3 regions of the Bradyrhizobium sp. GW821-FHT13H05 genome follow, and region 3 is predicted to be linked to each of the others. Evidence: predicted binding sites of a transcription regulator. Region 3 holds the regulator's gene; each other region holds the start of a gene.

Region 1 (3,982 bases), on a different contig from region 3:
CTGCCTCCCAACAGGGTTAGCGAGGTGTTAACGCCTCAAAGCGAGGCGGCCTGCAGCGGGAGCGGGCGGTGGCCGCCATGGGCGCCGACGATCAGTGCCGCGGCCTCGCGCTGCGAGAACGTCTTCGAGCGCACATAGATGCGATAGTCGGCCGGCCCGTCGGTGGAGAGATAGATCACCGGTCCGCCGTCGACCGGCTGTGCGGCGATCGTGATGAGGCTGGTTTGCGGATTGGCCTGGCAGGAATCCGATTCTGACCCGAGGCCATCGTCCACGACCGCGAAGTCCGCACCGCCAGCATCGTCGGTGATCTGAACCCGCACCGTGGCGCGCGTGGGATCGTCGGTGAAGGCGACATGGACGCCGGCTGTCCAGAACAGGGTGGTCAGCTCGACGGAGGTGTCGCCCAGGGCGATGCAGGGATGCGAGACCGATCCGATCTCGCTGCGGGCAAACACCGCAGCTGCCAGCAGGGGAACAACCGAGGCCAGGATCTTGAAACGCAACATGACACTCTACTCGCCAGGCCCGGGGAACTTTCTGGGCCTTATGGTTTGCAGAGCGTAAAGGAAACTCGTTACCGCCGGGTTGATGCGCGGAATGATCAGGCCATCTGGCGCACATCCTCCGCGAGTGCGCGGTAGGACAGCGCCTCGGCGAGATGCAGCCGGCCGATCTTGTCGGCGCCGTCGAGGTCGGCCAGCGTGCGCGCCACGCGCAGCACGCGGTGATAGCCACGCGCCGACAGCCGCATGGTCTCGGCGGCATCGCGCAGCAGCTTGGCGCCTTGCGCGTCGGGCTTTGCGATCTCCTCAAGCACCGAGGCCGGCGCCTCGGCATTGGTGCGGACCTGCGGCAGGCCGATATCCGCGTAACGCGCAAGCTGGATATCGCGTGCGACCGCGACGCGCGCGGCGACTTCGGCGGACCCTTCGGCCGGCGGCGGCAGGATCAGATCGGCTGCGGTCACCGCCGGCACCTCGATGCGCAGATCGATGCGGTCCATCAGCGGGCCGGAGATCCGCGCCTGGTAGTCGCCGGTGCAGCGATCGATGCGGCCGCGCTTGCAGGCATAGCCGGGCTCGAACGCATGGCCGCAGCGGCAGGGGTTCATCGCTGCCACCAGCATGAAGCGCGCCGGATAAGTGACGCGGTGATTGGCGCGGGAGACGGAGACCTCACCGTTCTCCAGCGGCTGGCGCAGCGAATCGAGCACGCGCGGATCGAACTCCGGCAATTCGTCGAGGAACAGCACGCCCTGATGCGCGAGCGAGATCTCGCCGGGTTTTGCGCGCATGCCGCCTCCGGTGAGCGCGGCCATGCTGGCGGAATGATGCGGCGAGCGGAACGGCCGCCGCGCGGTCAGCGCACCGCCTTCGATCTCGCCGGCGACCGAGGCAATCATCGAGACCTCGAGCAATTCGCCCGGCGACAGCGGCGGCAGGATCGAGGGCAGGCGCGCCGCCAGCATCGATTTGCCGGCGCCGGGTGCGCCGATCATCAGGAGGTGATGGCCGCCGGCGGCCGCGATCTCCAGCGCGCGCTTGGCGCTCTCCTGGCCCTTGATGTCACGCAGGTCGAGCGTGGAGGCCGCGGCTTCATGCACCTTCGGCGAGGGCCGCGACAGCACTTGCGTGCCTTTGAAGTGATTGGCGATCTGGATCAGCGATTGTGCGGCGATGATCTGGATATCCGGGCTCGCCCATGCCGCTTCAGAGCCGCAGGACGCCGGACAGATCAAACCTTCCTCGCGCACATTGGCGCCGATCGCGGCAGGAAGAACGCCGGCGACGGGTGCGATCGATCCGTCGAGGCCGAGCTCGCCGAGCACGGTAAAGCCCGTCAGCGCATCCGGGGGGATCGCGCCGATCGCCGCCATCAGCCCGAGTGCGATCGGCAGGTCGTAATGGCTGCCTTCCTTGGGGAGATCAGCGGGCGCCAGATTGACGATGATCCGGCGCGCCGGCAGCGCCAGGCCTGACGCAATCAACGCCGAGCGGACCCGCTCGCGCGCCTCCGACACCGCCTTGTCAGGCAGGCCGACGATGGCAAAGGCCGGCAGGCCCGGCGCGACCTGCACCTGCACGTCGACCGCGCGGGCCTCGATCCCCTCAAAGGCGACGGTAGAAACCCGTTGAACCATGCCCGAACCAACCTGCCCTCTCGTACAATCGAGGGTAGCAGAGCGCAGCGTCTTCCGCAAGAACAATACGGGAACATATTCGGAGGCCCGGCAAGCCCTAACCGATCGTAAACGCAGGTCAGACACTACGCTTCGAATGCGAGCGGCTGTCCTCAGCACATTCCAACGAATGTCCGTTACTCCTAGGGGTGCGGGATGGGCCGTGATGTAACGGGTGAACAATTCAAATGCTTGCAAATCGCCGCAGAAGCGAACGTCGGGTGTGCACGCGGCTCGCCAAGATTCATTTTGGCGCGGGCTCGCTGCCGCGGGACTGCACGATCACGGATATCTCGGATGGGGGCGTGAAAGTGGTGGCGGAATTTCTGGAAGTGCCGCCGCAATTCACCATCATCTTCGCGCCGGACTATTCCCGCCAGTGCCGCCTGCGCTGGCGCATCGGCTGCGAATTCGGCGCTGAGTTCACCGATTGAGCGAGCATCATCCGGAAACGCGTGACGCGGTCTCCGGATCATGCCCAGACAATAGATCCCGAACCCCCGCGTCCTTAACGGGACTTTAGCGTTAATCGGTAAGCATCTCTGATCAGTTGCCGAGTGATCAGAGTATGTCCAAGCGTTCGTCCCTCGCCTCCTCCCCGGCGAGATTTCTGCTTCCCGCGCTCCTGGTGCTCGTCCTCGGCGGTTGCCAGACTGTGAGCCTGGAAGACGTGACCGGCGCGCTCGGCGGCAAGTCCGAGGCCGCTGCCAAGGTTGACGCCAAGGCCGACGCCAGGCCGGACATGGACGCGCTTCGCGAGCGCTATCGCGCCAAGCCGAGTGATCCCAACATTGCGCTCGACTACGGCAAGGCGCTGCGCGAGACCGGCCAGCGCGCCCAGGCGGTCGCGGTGCTCGAGCAGGCGGTGCTCGCCCATCCCAGCAACAAGGCGTTGCTCGCAGGCTATGGCCGCGCGCTCGCCGACAATGGCAATTTCCAGCAGGCGTTCGATGTGCTCGGCCGCGCGCATACGCCTGAGGATCCCGACTGGCGCATCCTCTCGGCGCAGGGCGCCGCGCTCGATCAGCTCGGCCGCAACGAAGAGGCGCAGCAATATTATGCGAGCGCGCTGAAGATCGTGCCCGACGAGCCGCAGGTCCTGTCCAATCTCGGCCTGTCCTACATGCTCCAGAACAACCTGCCGAGGGCCGAGGAAACGATGCGCCGCGCCCATGAGCGCAATCCCGCCGACCCCCGCGTGCGCGCCAATCTCGCGCTGGTGTTGGGGTTGGAGGGCAAGCAGGCCGAGGCCGAGTCCATCGTGAAGGGCGATCTGCCGCCTGATCAGGCCGCGGCCAAGGTCACGGCGCTGCGCCAGCTGCTGGCGAAGAAGCAGCAGCAGCGGGCGGACAAGTAGCCCGCCCTGTATTTGTGCTTACGACGCCTTGCGATGCGGGGCGGATCCGCGGCCCGTCCGGCCCTTCAGCTTCTTCAGCAGCGGTCCGAGCAGCGAGCGCTTCGGCTTCTTCACCTCGCCGCGACCGGCGAGACGGTTCGCCATGTTCTGGAACAGCTCGGTGGTGTGGTGGCTCCTGGAGACCTCCGCGATCATCTGGCCGTTGTTGGCCGCTGTCGAGAACAGCTTCGAATCGAACGGGATCACCGCGATCGGTTGGCTCTCCATCGTCTTGGCGAACGACTTCACGTCGATCTCCGCGCGCTTGTGCATGCCGACCTGGTTGATGCAGTACAGCGGCGGCCGGTCGTTTGGCCGTGCCGCCTTCAGCACGCTCAGCATGTTCTTGGTATTGCGCAAATTGGCGAGATCGGGTTCGGCCACGATCACGATGTCGTCGGCAT
Region 2 (3,982 bases), 120 kb from region 3:
GCGCATGATCTCGGCGGGCGTGCCTTCGGCGATGATGTGGCCGCCATGCATGCCGGCGCCGGGACCGATGTCGAGAACGTGGTCGGCGAGGAGGATGGCGTCCTCGTCATGCTCGACCACGATCACGGTATTGCCGAGGTCGCGCAGGCGCTTGAGCGTATCGAGCAGGCGCGCATTGTCGCGCTGGTGCAGGCCGATCGAGGGCTCGTCCAGCACGTAGAGCACGCCCGTCAGGCCCGAGCCGATCTGCGAGGCCAGGCGGATGCGCTGGCTCTCGCCGCCGGACAGCGTGCCGGAGGAGCGGGACAGCGTGAGATAGTTGAGGCCGACGTCGAGCAGGAAGGTGAGGCGCTCGCGGATTTCCTTGAGGATGCGACCGGCGATCTCGTTCTGCTGCGCGTTCAGCGCCTCCGGCACGGTCTCGAACCACGCGCCGGCACCCTTCACCGACAGCTCCGAGATCTCGCCGATATGCTTGCCGCCGATCTTGACGCAGAGCGCTTCCGGCTTGAGCCGGAAACCGTTGCAGGCGCCGCAGGGCACGTCGTGGAAATACTTTGCCAGCTCCTCGCGCGCCCACTCGCTCTCGGTCTCGCGATAGCGGCGGTTGATGTTGGTGATGACGCCCTCGAACGGCTTCTTGGTGTCGTACGAACGCACGCCGTCCTCGTAGGAGAACTTGATCTCGTCCTCGCCCGAGCCATGCAGGATCGCGTCTTTCGTCTTCTTCGGCAGATCCTTCCATTTGGTGGTCAGCGTGAACTTGTAGTGCTTGCCGAGCGCCGTCAGCGTCTGCGTGTAATAGGGCGACGACGACTTGGCCCAGGGCGCGATCGCGCCCTTGCCGATGGCGAGCTCCTTGTCGGGGATGACGAGGTCTTCGTCGACATGCTGCTCGACGCCGAGGCCGCCGCAGGCGGGGCAGGCGCCGTAGGGATTGTTGAACGAGAACAGCCGCGGCTCGATCTCGGGGATGGTGAAGCCGGACACGGGGCAAGCGAACTTTTCCGAGAACAGGATGCGCTCGGGACCGCTCTTGTCGTGGATCTTTGCGGTTTTCTTTTTCTCTTCGGCGGGCGCGGCAGCAGCCGGTGCATCGGCATATTCGATGACGGCGAGGCCTTCGGCCAGCTTCAGCGCGGTCTCGAAGCTCTCGGCGAGGCGCTGGCCGATATCGGCGCGCACCACGATGCGGTCGACGACGACGTCGATGTCATGCGGGAATTTCTTGTCCAGAACAGGCGCTTCCGCCAGCTCATGGAAGGTGCCGTCGATCTTGACGCGCTGAAAGCCCTTCTTGAGCCATTCGGCGAGCTCCTTGCGGTACTCGCCCTTGCGGCCGCGCACGACGGGCGCCAGCAGATAGAGGCGGGTGCCTTCGGGCAGCGCCAGCACGCGGTCGACCATCTGCGAGACGGTCTGGCTTTCGATCGGCAGGCCGGTGGCTGGCGAATAGGGCACGCCAACGCGGGCCCAGAGCAGGCGCATGTAGTCGTAGATCTCGGTGACGGTGCCGACGGTCGAGCGCGGATTCTTCGAGGTCGTCTTCTGCTCGATCGAGATCGCCGGCGACAGGCCGTCGATCTGGTCGACATCAGGCTTCTGCATCATCTCCAGGAACTGGCGCGCATAGGCCGACAGCGATTCGACGTAGCGGCGCTGGCCCTCGGCATAGATGGTGTCGAAGGCGAGCGAGGATTTGCCGGAGCCGGAGAGGCCGGTGAACACCACCAGCTTGTCGCGGGGAATCTCGACGTCGATGTTCTTGAGGTTGTGCTCGCGCGCGCCACGGATCGTAATTGCGCGCAGGCTGGAGCCCGCGTTCTGCTGTTGGCGCTTCGCCTTGATCACTTCATCCATCCGCGTTGCCCTCAAGGAATCCCATGGGTGCGCGACCGCGCCAACAAAAAGGCGCGCTTCGCCCGGAACCGGGATCGGCGCCGATGGGGTTGTCAGCGAACGTAGGAAGAACGAGGACGGATTTCCAGAGGGAGTTGCGAATCGTCAACGGATTGTTGGCGCGCTGGCGGCAACTGGCAGCAGCGAGGATCGCGGAACTGAGGGAATGGTGCGCGCGCAAACAAAAAGGCCGGCACAAGGCCGGCCTTTCGTAACGCGATGGCGTCGTAGCGAAGATCAGTACTTCGCGACGATCGGGCCGTTGAAGTGATAGTTCACGCCGACCTGCACGGTGTGGAAGTTGAGCGTGCCGGTGGGCAGGGCGCCCGAGAAGTAGGTCTCGCCGCCGAGGCTGCGATAGAGGTACTCGCCCTTGACCGACCACTGCGGCGCGAAGAACGCTTCGACGCCGGCGCCGACGGTCCAGCCGGAGTGCCACTTGCTGTCGGAGACGCTCGCGCCACCAGCGGCGAGGGTGATCTTGTTGTCGATCCAGGCGTAACCACCGGTGCCATAGAACAGCACCTGGTTGACGGCATAGCCGATGCGGCCGCGCACGGTGCCCATGGCGTCGGTCTTCGACGTGGCGGTGATGCCGGTGAGCGCGTCGGTTGCCGAGGCGCTGACGTCAGCCCAGGCACCATCGGCCTCGACGCCGAACACGACGTTACCGGTCTGCCAGTTGTAGCCGGCGGTGCCGCCGACGAAGCCACCCTTCATCTTCGGGTCGCCCGAAGCGTTTTCCCAGGCGCCGCCACCGACGATACCGAGGTAGAAGCCGGTCCAGTTGTAGACCGAAGCCACAGCCACCGGAGCCTTGGTGTACGGGCGGGCCGCAAGATCGGCCGCCGATGCGGGGGCAGCCAAAGCGAACAAACAGGCCGAAGCCAACAAAACCTTCTTCATTTTCAACTTAATCCCAGTCCCAGTTTCTGTTGTGCCTTCCACGATTGGGAAGGGCATCGGACGCTGTGGTCCAACTGATGTCGTGCTTACACCAGTGAAGCCGCAAGTTGTGTCTCCCAAAAGCCACAACAGTCGCAAAACGTAACAATCACTGACCAATTGTTCCGAGCCCGGAAACACAGCAAAAGGCCGGCGCGAGGCCGGCCTTTGATCTCAATGATATCAGAGGGATATCAGTATTTCGCGATGAGCGGGCCGCCCCAGCGATAGTTCACGCGGATCAGGCCGATATCGACGTCCTGGCTGATGCGATCAGAGCGTGTGGCGGCGCCGAGCGGGGCCGCAAGGAAGTTGCCGGAGCCGCTGAATCCGATGGTGCGGGTGCCGAGGAAGATGTGATCGTACTCGAAGCCGACCGTCCAGTTCGGCGCGAATCCGAACTCGACGCCGGCGCCCACGGTACCGCCCCAGCGGGTCTCGTTGGCCCGGTCGAATTCGAGGCCGGTGACGACATCGTAGCTCCGGTAGCGATCGCTCACGACGGCGCCGCCGCCCTTCACGTAGAGCAGCACGTTATTCCAGGCGTAGCCGACCTGGCCGGTGATCAAACCGAAGGCGTTGATCTTGGAGCGGTCGCGAAGACCCGTGCCGACGAACGTGGTGCTGATGTTGTCGCCGGAGAAGTCGGCCCAGTTGCCCTGGCCTTCGAGACCGAACACCCAATTCGCCGATTGCCAGCGATAACCGACCTGGCCACCGACCGTGCCGCCGGTGGCGTTGTGGCAGCCTTCGCCAACCAGAGTGCCGGTGACGGGCGTGACAAAATCCCAGCATTTGTGGCTCGAGCCACCGCCGCCGTTGATGCCGATGTAGAAGCCGCTCCAGTCGTAGATGGTGGCGACCATCGGCGCCGGAGCCTTGGTGTAGGGCCGCGCGGCGAGATCCGCCGCGCTCGCGGGAGCCGGCAGGCCCAATGCCACAACACCGATTGCACCAATCAAAATCTTATTCATTGCAGTCTCCCCAGTTTCGGTCCGCTTCTTGAAGTCCCCGAAGCGGCCAATCAGGCGCGACGCCCATATGAACTTAATTCCAATGCAAACGTAGCTTAACGGGTGAGCAGAGTCCGTCGCTGAAAAGCAACAGTCGCGCGACAAGTGAAGTGTGCCTAACTTGA
Region 3 (3,982 bases):
CCCGCGGGCGTCGACTTCTCGGAAGGCGACGTGCTGCTGCGCAAGGGTATCAGGCTCACCGAGCGCGACCTGGCGCTCGCCGCCGGAATGAACCACCCGCTTTTGCCCGTCCGCCGCCGTCCGAAGGTCGCGATCCTCGCCACCGGCGATGAGCTGGTAATGCCGGGCACCACGCCCGGCCCCGGCCAGATCGTCTATTCCAACGGCTATGCCCTGCACGCGCTCGCCCGCAGCGAGGGCGCCGAGACCGTCGATCTCGGCGTCGCTGCCGATACGCTGGAGGCCACCACCGCCGGCATCCGCCAGGCCCGCGAGAGCGGTGCCGACATCCTGATCACGACCGGCGGTGCCTCGGTCGGCGACCACGACCTGGTCCAGCAGGCGCTCCGGGGCGAAGGTATCTCGATGGCGTTCTGGAAGATCGCGATGCGGCCGGGCAAGCCAATGATGAACGGCCGGCTCGGGGCGATGCGCGTGATCGGCCTGCCTGGCAATCCCGTGTCATCCTACGTTTGCGGTTTCCTGTTCATGGTGCCGTTGATTCGCGCGCTGTCGGGCCAGCAGGTGATTCATCACCGCCGTGAACGCGCGGTGCTCGGCCGTGACGTCGGCGCCAACGACCAGCGCGAAGACTATCTGCGCGCGCGCCTCGACATGCGCGATGACGGCACGCTCATCGCCCTTCCGGTCAATCACCAGGATTCCTCGCTGCTTGCGAATCTCGCTGCGGCACAGGCACTTCTCGTGCGCGCGCCATTCGCGCCGAAGGCCGAGGCCGGTACGCCTTGCGAGGTGTTGCGACTGCCGGTCTGAACGCTTCGTTCGCACGCGTTCCGCGAACTTTGTCGCGTTCACGGTAAATTAAGCAGTTGCGGAACATGTATCGAACATATAGTGTCCGTTCATGATTTGTTTCGAGGATGTAGCGGCTTATCGCCGAGTTCAGCGTCTCGGAATCGAACGACATCAACCGGGGGATTTTGGTCGAGATGTTAACGCGCAAACAATACGAGCTCCTGCGGTTCATCAGCGAACGGCTGAAGGAAAGCGGCGTGCCGCCCTCCTTCGACGAGATGAAGGACGCGCTCGACCTGCGCTCGAAATCGGGCATCCATCGCCTGATCACCGCGCTCGAGGAGCGCGGCTTCATCCGGCGCCTGCCCAACCGCGCCCGCGCGATCGAGGTGATCAAGCTGCCTGAGCTTCAGGCTGCCGCCGGCAGCCGCCGCGGCTTCACGCCAAGCGTCATCGAGGGCAATCTTGGCAAGGTGCGTACGACGTCCAGCCCGCCCGCTGACGAGGGCGAGCGTCCCGTCGCGGTGCCCGTCATGGGCCGGATCGCGGCCGGCACGCCGATCGAGGCGTTGCAGACCCGGAGCCACACCATCAGCGTCCCGCCCGACATGCTCGGCTCGGGCGAGCATTACGCGCTCGAAGTGCGCGGCGATTCCATGGTCGAGGCCGGTATCCTCGACGGCGACATGGCGCTGATCCAGCGCAACGAGAGCGCCGACACCGGCGACATCGTGGTGGCGCTGATCGACGACGAGGAGGCGACGCTGAAGCGCTTCCGCCGCCGCGGCGCCTCGATCGCGCTGGAGCCCGCCAACGCCGCCTATGAAGTCCGCATCCTGCCGCCCAACCGGGTGAAGATTCAGGGCAAGCTGATCGGGCTTTACCGGAAGTACTGAACCGTCCGCGCGGCGTCGGTTGACGACCGCGCCTGAGCAATTGGAGCGGACGATTGTCCGCTCCGGCTGGATAGTCTTTCTGGTTTTGCACAGATTATCCGGCCACCTCTCCAGCGCTAGATCCTCGGCACGCCGCACGAAGCACTTCGCTTCGCAAGGCCTCTCAGAAACCGAGGAGACAACCATGCGCAAGATCGTCCTGAGCACAGTCACGATGGCGCTGATCGCAGCATCGGCGTCGCAAGCCTTCGCCGCATCGTCGCACCATGCCCGCAAGGCAACGCCGACGACGACGACCGAGCAATTCCGCAATGCCCGCAACGCCGTTGCGCAGCCTTCGCAACCGGCCTGGCAGTATTCCGGCTGGTCGGCGCCTGCTGGTCGCTGAGGGAGACGCACGCCAAAATGCACGGGAGCGGACTTTGTTCCCAGTGCATCTGAAAAAGATATTGTGATGGCAGCCTGCGGACCCAAGCCGCAGATTTGCCCACAACCAAGCAGACGCTTGCAGGCTTCCACTCTGATAGAGGCCTGCGCCTCCAAACCAGAGGCGCGGGTTGCTATCTTCGAATGAGGAGCACCCGATGTGTGACTACAGCCTGCACGCCGTCGCGACGCGCCCCGCAGAAGTCGGCGAGACGATCGTCACGACAACCTTCCGCGGCACCTCGACGCGCGGCTTCGCCTCCGAAGCCGACATGTCCGTCGCGGTGTGTCTGCTGCCGGGAACGGAGCTCGCTTTCGCCGACAACGTCCGTTACGACAATCGCTGGATCTGGACGCGCACGATCAATTCGCGCGTCGGCAAGTTCGGCAAGATCGATCCGCACATTCCCGATCGTCATCACGACGCGATCGAATTCCCCGACGGCAAATACGTGCTGGTGACCCAGCTCGTCGAAGGTCAGCGCGCAACCGTGCTGCAATTGCCGGTCACCCAGCCGCTCGGCGAGCGCGAGCAGAAGCCTGAGATCATTGCCGACAGCCGGCCGACGATCCGACGCCTGCCGATCGGCTGACGTAGCGCCCCCGGCTACAGGTCGGGACCAGGACTGAAGTCGCCATCGCCGGCCGTGGCCGGCGAGATGGTGTGGTTTGCGCCCCGAGAATCCAACCCGCCAGGATTAGCCCCGCACCTCCCCGGCGCACGAAGTTTGCGCGGCCCTGCCTGAATTTTGAACGTCCGTTCCGCAAGCAAATGGCCGATGCTGCCCCGGCAGGTGTCTTGGCTATTGTCTGGACTATTGTCTTGGGCTTGAGGCGGCGGGCACGTTCGATGAAAACCTTCATTCGCGTCGTTGAACTCTGGGTGCCTGACCGCACGCGCATGCGGCTGGAATTCGGCGGTGGCCTCTATGGCGAAGGGCTGTCCGCGTTCAAGGCCGTGAGCGAGAGCCTGCACTTCGGATATGACGATGGCCTTCCCGGCAAGGCCTGGGCCTCTGGCCATCCCGTGATCCTCACCAAATTCGCCAACTCCTATTTCAAGCGGACCGACCAGGCGCTTGCGGCCGGCCTCACCTGCGGCGTCGCGGTGCCGGTCTTTTCAGGTGAATTCCTGCAAGCCGTGATGGTGCTGTTCTGCGGCGACGACGAGGCGCATGTCGGCGCGATCGAGCTCTGGCACAACGATCCCGATACCTCCCACGAGATGGGGCTCGTCGACGGCTACTATGGCACCGCCGACATGTTCGAGTTCAACTCCCGCCACACCAAATTTCCCCGCGGCTTCGGCCTGCCCGGCCGCACCTGGAAGGCGGGCCTGCCGCTGATCATCAGGGATCTGCACAACGCCAAGAGTTTCCTGCGCTGGGAAGAGGCCGCCGAGGTCGGAATCAATCTCGGCGTCGGCATTCCCTACCAGACCGGCACCGAGCGGACCTGGGTGCTGACCTTCCTCTCGGCGCAGGCAACGCCCATCGCGCGGCGCTTCGAGATCTGGGTCCCGAACGAGACCCGTTCAGCACTGGTCTATCGCGCCGGTGATTGCAGCGCGCAGACGGACCTCGCCGCGCTCTACGCGAACAAGACGGTCGCCAAGGGCAACGGCAGTATCGGCGGCGCCTGGGCCACCGGCATGCCCGCGCTCAATGACGATCTCGCGCATGACGCTTCGGTCGCCGGCGCCGAAGCCGTCGCAGCCGGACTGAGCCAGATGATGGCGCTTCCGGTCATCGCGAGCGCGAAGCTGGAGGCGATCCTGGTCTGGTACCTGTAGGTAACTGCAGCATTATTCACTCGGTTCTCGCCCTGCAGCTCTCACCCGACTGGTCCCGACCGTGGTGTTGTGG

Evidence for each region. The regulator LexA, encoded in region 3, represses DNA repair genes until DNA is damaged. The targets are predictions, from matches to a motif close to TGTTCNNNNTGTGTTCNG.
Region 1: AC1RR3_RS18955 (YifB family Mg chelatase-like AAA ATPase) is a predicted target of LexA. The motif match lies at 2,202-2,219, and genes of this name have one in related genera.
Region 2: uvrA (excinuclease ABC subunit UvrA) is a predicted target of LexA. The motif match lies at 1,956-1,973, and genes of this name have one in related genera.

The regions. Positions count from the first base shown of each region.
Region 1 is NZ_JBXAPO010000005.1:477,583-481,564, reverse strand. It holds gene AC1RR3_RS18960 (hypothetical protein) at 36-509, opposite strand; gene AC1RR3_RS18955 (YifB family Mg chelatase-like AAA ATPase) at 605-2,143, opposite strand; gene AC1RR3_RS18950 (PilZ domain-containing protein) at 2,371-2,616, shown strand; gene AC1RR3_RS18945 (tetratricopeptide repeat protein) at 2,751-3,539, shown strand; gene AC1RR3_RS18940 (CpaE/TadZ family protein) at 3,558-3,982, opposite strand, start outside.
Region 2 is NZ_JBXAPO010000010.1:186,409-190,390, forward strand. It holds gene uvrA (excinuclease ABC subunit UvrA) at 1-1,860, opposite strand, end outside; gene AC1RR3_RS27170 (outer membrane protein) at 2,137-2,805, opposite strand; gene AC1RR3_RS27175 (outer membrane protein) at 3,039-3,818, opposite strand.
Region 3 is NZ_JBXAPO010000010.1:65,731-69,712, reverse strand. It holds gene AC1RR3_RS26595 (molybdopterin molybdotransferase MoeA) at 1-813, shown strand, start outside; gene lexA (transcriptional repressor LexA) at 990-1,691, shown strand; gene AC1RR3_RS26585 (hypothetical protein) at 1,876-2,079, shown strand; gene AC1RR3_RS26580 (hypothetical protein) at 2,276-2,710, shown strand; gene AC1RR3_RS26575 (GAF domain-containing protein) at 2,968-3,909, shown strand.